Regions from separate parts of the Caballeronia sp. INML1 genome, predicted to be linked through region 2. Evidence: predicted binding sites of a transcription regulator. Region 2 holds the regulator's gene; each other region holds the start of a gene.

Region 1 (2,268 bases), on a different contig from region 2:
GCACGAACGGGTTTTCCAGAACGGCGACTTGCTTGTCCGGGTTGTTGATGAAGTACGGCGACAGATAGCCGCGATCGAACTGCATGCCTTCCACGACGTCCAGTTCGTCTTGCAGCGACTTGCCGTCTTCGACGGTGATGACGCCTTCCTTGCCGACCTTGTCCATCGCTTCAGCGATGCGCTCGCCGATCGACGTGTCGCTGTTCGCCGAGATCGAGCCGACTTGCGCGATTTCCTTGTTGGTCGTGCAGGGCTTGCTGATCTTGCGCAGTTCTTCGATCGCGGCCGTGACGGCCTTGTCGATGCCGCGCTTCAGGTCCATCGGGTTCATGCCCGATGCGACGTACTTCATGCCTTCGCGAACGATGGATTGCGCCAGAACGGTAGCGGTCGTGGTGCCGTCACCTGCGTTGTCGCTGGTCTTGGAAGCCACCTCCTTGACCATTTGCGCGCCCATGTTCTGGAGCTTGTCCTTCAGTTCGATTTCCTTCGCGACCGAGACACCGTCCTTGGTGACCGTCGGGCCGCCGAAGGAGCGCTCGAGCACCACGTTGCGGCCCTTCGGACCGAGCGTGACCTTGACCGCGTTGGCCAGGATGTTCACGCCTTCGACCATCTTGGCGCGTGCGGAATCGCCAAAAGTGACTTCTTTAGCTGCCATATCCAAACTCCTTGATTCGATTCGGTTTGCTGGCTTCGCTCAGCGCGCCCGAAAGGGCTGCGGCTTGTTGGCGAAGCCGAACGTGCAGGAAGGATGCTTACTTGACCAGAACGGCCATGATGTCTTCTTCGCGCATGACGAGCAGTTCTTGCCCGTCGACCTTGACGGTCTGGCCGGCGTACTTGCCGAACAAAACGCGGTCGCCGACCTTCACGTCGAGAGCGTTCTGCACGCCCTTGTCATCGCGCTTGCCCGGGCCGATGGCCAGGACTTCGCCTTGATCCGGCTTCTCAGCCGCGGCTTCCGGAATCACGATGCCCGATGCGGTCTTGGTTTCCTGGTCCAGACGCTTGACGATGACGCGATCGTGCAAAGGACGAAGGTTCATACACACTCCTCTCTTGATTGAGACTGAAAACACGGGAAAACCCGTCCGTTGAGAACAATCTCGCCGGACGGCAATCTTGTTAGCACTCTCGTGCAGTGAGTGCCAATTATATGGACCGAGTTTGACAATTTCAAGGAGGGGCACGAACGGAGTGTCGAAGTTCATCGAACACTGAACTACGTTCATCGAGTGTTGATTGCTCGACGACAAGCACGCATGTCTCACGGCGCCAGATCTTCCGTCAGATCAACGACTTAGGATTGTTGGACGCGACGGTCAGCTCGGGCAGGCGCCGTGGGCGGACCTGTAAAAAACTCAAAACCGGACGACTCGCCCACGCGAAGCGTTGCTCCTTGAGGGTTAGTGTTACCTCCCTCGAACCTTCTCATCCATTGACGTTCGCCGTCAGGGGACATGAAGTTGATTCCAATCTGGGCGCATCACCGGAGAATTGGGCGGGTCACGGCAGCAACGGCAGTAGGATGTGCGGATTCAATGGGTCGAACGTCGCTGAGCGACCCTCGACCGAACTTGACCTAGTGACCGTCGGTGGCAGCTACGGGGCTGCAACGGTCGCTCGGCCGGGCACGTTTTCTTTCGAATTAGGCACATCGCCGAGCAGCCTCTTTTCAACCGAAGATAGCGCAAAACGCCCACTTCGAGCAAAGCCTACGAATTCTCCAGAATGCGCGGTGGGGCGCTGGAGACCCGGCTGATCAACACCGTGCTGGACGTCTCAGACCCGCGTCCGCCAAAGAGAAGCACGGCGGGATGAAATTCCGCACTTCGTGCATCTTCGTTCGCGCCTGGAGAGGGAGGAAACGACAGCGGGATAGGAAGATAGTATCAACGATAGCATGGCGCAGCAGAGCTGCAGCTTGTCCCGGCCCGCCCGACGCAGCCGCGCTCAAAAATAGGCTGGCTCGCCGATCCTGCCGCTCAGCGACTTCAGGGGCAACGTCGCGGCAAAGGTCATGAGCGCGTGCGGCGCGAGATGGGTTGCGGCAGCGGCATGAGCTGCTGGCGCCGTCTGCGCGACTGGCAGGCCGCCGGTGTCTGGGACCGACTGCACGAACTGCTTCTTGCAAAGCTACGCGAAGCGGACCGCATAGACTGGTCGCGCGTGGTCGTCGACTCCTCCTCGATCCGCGCGGTTGGTGCGGGTCAAAAACGGGACCCAATCCCACCGACCGTGCGCGACCAGGTTCAAAGCACCACC
Region 2 (2,268 bases):
CTCGACCTGCTTTTCCGTATGCACGCGCAGCGGCGAGCCTTCGGGCATCCATACTTGAGCGTATTTCTTCGCCGACGCGCGTCCGCGAAACGGCAGGATCAGCCCGCGCAGAATGACCTGCCACACGATCGAAGGTATTTCGACGACGCGCGGATCGGAAAGGAATTGCGCCAGATACTTGCGCACCGCCCGCGGCGTGGGCGCGTCCGGGGTGCCGAGATTGATCAGCAGCACCGCGACGCGATGGGAAGCGCTGGGCTGCGAGGGCAACTCGAGGTCGAAACGCATAGGGCAAGCGGGCCGGAAGGGACGTCGAAAAGGTGAAGACCATTATAGCGGCGGGTCCACGAGCGCATCATTGGCCGAATGGCCTAGTGGCGCAGCCTTGCGTGCCGCGCCAAGATGGCGTTACTGGTGGCTGAGCGACATCGAGAGCAGGCGCGCGGTGATGTCCACGATCGGAATCACGCGGTTGTAGGCCATGCGTGTCGGGCCGATCACGCCGAGCGTGCCGACGATCTTCCCGTTGACCTCGTACGGCGCCGTCACGACGCTCATTTCCTCGATCGGCACGAGATTCGACTCGCCGCCGATGAAAATCTGCACGCCTTGCGCGTGGCTCGAAACATCCAGCAATTGCAGGAGGCTCGTCTTTTGGTCGAACAAATCGAAAAGCTTGCGCAGCCGCGCCATGTCGGACGAAAGGTCCGCCACTTCGAGCAGGTTGCGCTCGCCGGAAATGAGTACGGTGTCCGTGGGATCCGTCTCGGCGGTGCTCGCGACCACGGCCGCCTGCATGAGCGCGGTCATGTCGCCGCGCAACTGATCGATTTCCTCGCGCAGGCGCCGGCGCACTTCGTCGAAGGACAGGCCCGCGAAATGCGCGTTGATGTAATTGGAGGCTTCGACGAGCTGCGACGGCGAGTAGTCGCGCTGCGTCGCCATCATGCGGTTCTGGACATCGCCCTCGGGCGTCACGATGATGAGCAGAATACGCTTGTCGGACAGCCGCATGAACTCGATCTGCTTGAACATGTGGCTGCGGCGCGGCGTGAGCACGACGCCCGCGAACGACGACAGATTGGACAGCACGCTCGCCGCCGCGGCGACGATTTTCTGCGGCTCCTCGCCCTGCAGCCGGGTCTTGACCGCAGTGGTCATGGCTTCGTCTTGCGGCGCTTCTACAGTCAGCATCGTATCGACGAAGAGCCGGTAGCCGCGCGGCGTGGGAATACGTCCCGCCGACGTATGCGGGCTCGCGACGAGGCCGAGCTCCTCGAGATCCGACATCACGTTGCGGATCGTCGCGGGACTCAGTTCGAGACCGGAATGGCGTGATAGCGTGCGCGAACCGACCGGCTGACCTTCGGCGATATAGCGCTCGATCAACGTCTTGAGGAGGGTTTGTGCACGTGGGTCTAGCATGGGGAAATTTTAGCTCAACGAGTCGGGGGGCGGCGAGCCGCGCCGCGTGCGCTGCGTTCAACGTCCGCTCCATTCTAGCGAGAATCGACGGGCGTGCCGCGCAACGTCGCGCGGTCCCGTCGCAGCACGACCGTCCAACCTCGCCCACGGTTCTTTTCGATCTCTGACTATGGTGTAATGCCGGCATGGAAATTGGCCAATTCAAGACCGTCGCCCTCGTGGGGCGCACCAACACGCCAGGCATCGAGGCGCCGCTGAGATCGCTCGCCGGTCTTCTTGCGCAGCAAGGCTTCGAGGTCGTGTTCGAGGCGGGCACCGCGAAAGACGTCGGTGTGACGGAGTTTCCCGCGCTGTCCATCGCGGAGATGGGTGCGCGCGCGGACGTCGCAATCGTGCTCGGCGGCGACGGCACCATGCTCGGCATCGGCCGACAGCTCGCACCCTACAAGACGCCGCTCATCGGCGTGAATCACGGGCGGCTCGGCTTCATCACGGACATTCCGCTCAAGGCGATGCAGGAAATCGTCCCGCAACTGCTCGCCGGCCAGTTCGAGCGCGAGGAGCGCAGCCTGCTCGAAGCGCGCATCGTGCGCGACGACAAGCCGATCTATCACGCACTCGCGTTCAACGACGTCGTGGTGAATCGCAGCGGCTTTTCCGGCATGGCGGAGCTGCGCGTGTCGGTGGACGGCCACTTCATGTACAACCAGCGCTCGGACGGCCTGATCGTCGCGACGCCGACGGGCTCGACCGCTTACGCGCTGTCGTCGGCTGGGCCGATTCTTCATCCTCAGTTGCAAGGCTTTGTGCTCGTGCCGATCGCGCCGCATTCGCTGTCGAACC
Region 3 (2,268 bases), on a different contig from region 2:
CGATGTTCGCGCTGTCGCCCGCGCCGTCGATGACGGTCGTGTTCTCCTTGCCGACTTCTATGCGCTTCGCCTGCCCCAGCTCCTGCAGTGTCGCTTTCTCGAGCGAAAGACCGGTTTCTTCGGAAATGACCTGACCGCCGGTGAGAATCGCGATGTCTTCCAGCAGCGCCTTGCGGCGGTCGCCGAAGCCCGGCGCCTTCACCGCGACGGTCTTGAGAATGCCGCGAATGTTGTTGACGACGAGTGTCGCGAGCGCTTCGCCTTCGACGTCTTCCGCGATGATCAGCAGCGGACGGCCGGCCTTCGCGACCTGTTCGAGCACCGGCAGCAGATCGCGAATGTTCGATACCTTCTTGTCGTGCAGCAGGATATACGGCTCGTCGAGCGCGGCGACCTGACGGTCCTGATTGTTGACGAAGTAGGGCGACAGATAACCGCGATCGAACTGCAGTCCTTCGACGACATCGAGTTCATCGTCGAGCGACTTGCCGTCTTCCACCGTGATGACGCCTTCCTTGCCCACGCGATCGATCGCTTCCGCGATGCGCTGCCCGATCGACTCCTCGCCGTTGGCCGAGATGGTCGCGACCTGGGCGATCTCCTTGCTCGTCGTGGTCGGCTTGCTGATCTTCTTCAGCTCCTCGACGGCGGCGATGACGGCCTTGTCGATGCCGCGCTTCAGATCCAGCGGGTTCAGGCCGGCGGCCACGTACTTGTTGCCCTCGCGCACAATCGCCTGGGCGAGCACGGTCGCGGTCGTCGTGCCGTCGCCGGCGAGATCGCTGGTCTTGGATGCCACTTCCTTGACGAGCTGCGCGCCGATGTTTTGCAGCTTGTCCGCGAGCTCGACTTCCTTCGCCACGGAGACGCCGTCCTTGGTGACGATCGGCGCGCCGAAGCTGCGCTCCAGCACGACGTTGCGGCCCTTCGGACCGAGCGTGACCTTCACTGCATTGGCGAGAATGTTGACGCCCTCGATGAGCTTCGAGCGCGCGTTATCCGAGAAAACGATGTCTTTTGCTGCCATGTCGTTCGACTCCTTGTATCTGATTCTTCCCTTCAGCGATTCACGACCGCGACGATGTCTTCTTCACGCAGGACGAGCAATTCATCGCCATCCACCTTGACGGCTTGTCCCGCGTATTTGCCGAACAGCACGCGCTCGCCGACCTTGACGTCGGGCTCGACGCGCTTGCCGTCGGCGTCGCGCCGGCCAGGACCGACGGCGAGGATCTCGCCCTGATCCGGCTTCTCGGCGGCGCTCTCGGGAATCACGATGCCCGACGCGGTGCGCGTTTCCTGATCCAGACGCTTAACGATCACGCGATCGTGCAGGGGGCGCAGACTCATTCGCTCTTTCCTCCAACCTGGTCTCTGAATTGGCACTCCTCGAAGCGGAGTGCGACGGAGTTGCGAGTATAAGAAGCGGCTCCGCGCGGCCCAAATAAGCGTTTCGCAGATCGATAGCGCGAGGGCGCGTATGTGCTATCGAGGTCGCCGAGGCGCGCGTCCGGCATCATCGCGGGGCCGAGCCGACGCAGCCGCGTTCGCGCGACGCAGTCCGCCAAATCTCGCGACCTGCTTTTGACCTGAGAAAAACTTCGTTCCCTTGCGCACTCCGCGCCGATAGAGTGCGTGCCTCGCCATCGCACCGACGCACGACAACGGTGCACCGGCCCAACGAACGAAGGAATCTCATCCATGAAAACCAGGACCTGGGGTGCGGTGCTCGCCGCACTGCTGGTGCTCGCATCCAATGCCGCGCACGCGGATCGTCTGGACGACATCAGGAAGGCCGGCGTGCTGCGCGTCGCGGCGTTCGACAGCAACCCGCCGTTCGGCTTCGTCGATCCGAAGGACAATCAGATCGTCGGGCTCGATGTCGATTACGCGCGCGCCGTGGCGAGGAGCCTGGGTGTGAAGCTCGAAGTGCAGCCGACCAATCCGGCCAATCGCATTGCGTTCCTGAAGTCGGGCAAGGTCGATCTCGTCTTCGCCAACTTCACGATCACCGACGAGCGCAAGAAGGAAGTCGATTTCAGCACGCCGTATTTTGCATCGGGCACGCAGTTCATCGCGAAGAAGGGTGTGCTCAAGTCGCCTGATCAGATCAACAGCCTGCGCATCGGCGCGGACAAGGGCACGACCAACGAACAGCAGGTGCGTGCGAAGTTCCCGAACGCGACCATCGTCGCCTACGATGACACGCCCTTTGCCTTCGCCGCGCTGCGCACGGGCAACGTGCAGGCGATCACGCAGGACGGACCC

The links. The regulator HrcA, encoded in region 2, represses chaperone genes, less so after heat shock. The targets are predictions, from matches to a motif close to TTAGCACTCNNNNNNNNNGAGTGCTAA.
Region 1: NCR38_RS10615 (co-chaperone GroES) is a predicted target of HrcA. The motif match lies at 1,129-1,155, and genes of this name have one in related genera.
Region 3: NCR38_RS21640 (co-chaperone GroES) is a predicted target of HrcA. The motif match lies at 1,380-1,406, and genes of this name have one in related genera.

The regions. Positions count from the first base shown of each region.
Region 1 is NZ_JALQDT010000027.1:115,449-117,716, forward strand. Features, by position in the region: gene groL (chaperonin GroEL) at 1-661, opposite strand, end outside; gene NCR38_RS10615 (co-chaperone GroES) at 759-1,049, opposite strand; partial or broken gene NCR38_RS10620 (IS5 family transposase) at 1,921-2,268, shown strand, end outside.
Region 2 is NZ_JALQDT010000004.1:226,362-228,629, reverse strand. Features, by position in the region: gene hemH (ferrochelatase) at 1-288, opposite strand, end outside; gene hrcA (heat-inducible transcriptional repressor HrcA) at 409-1,425, opposite strand; gene NCR38_RS02065 (NAD kinase) at 1,611-2,268, shown strand, end outside.
Region 3 is NZ_JALQDT010000056.1:124,936-127,203, reverse strand. Features, by position in the region: gene groL (chaperonin GroEL) at 1-1,027, opposite strand, end outside; gene NCR38_RS21640 (co-chaperone GroES) at 1,060-1,350, opposite strand; gene NCR38_RS21635 (ABC transporter substrate-binding protein) at 1,702-2,268, shown strand, end outside.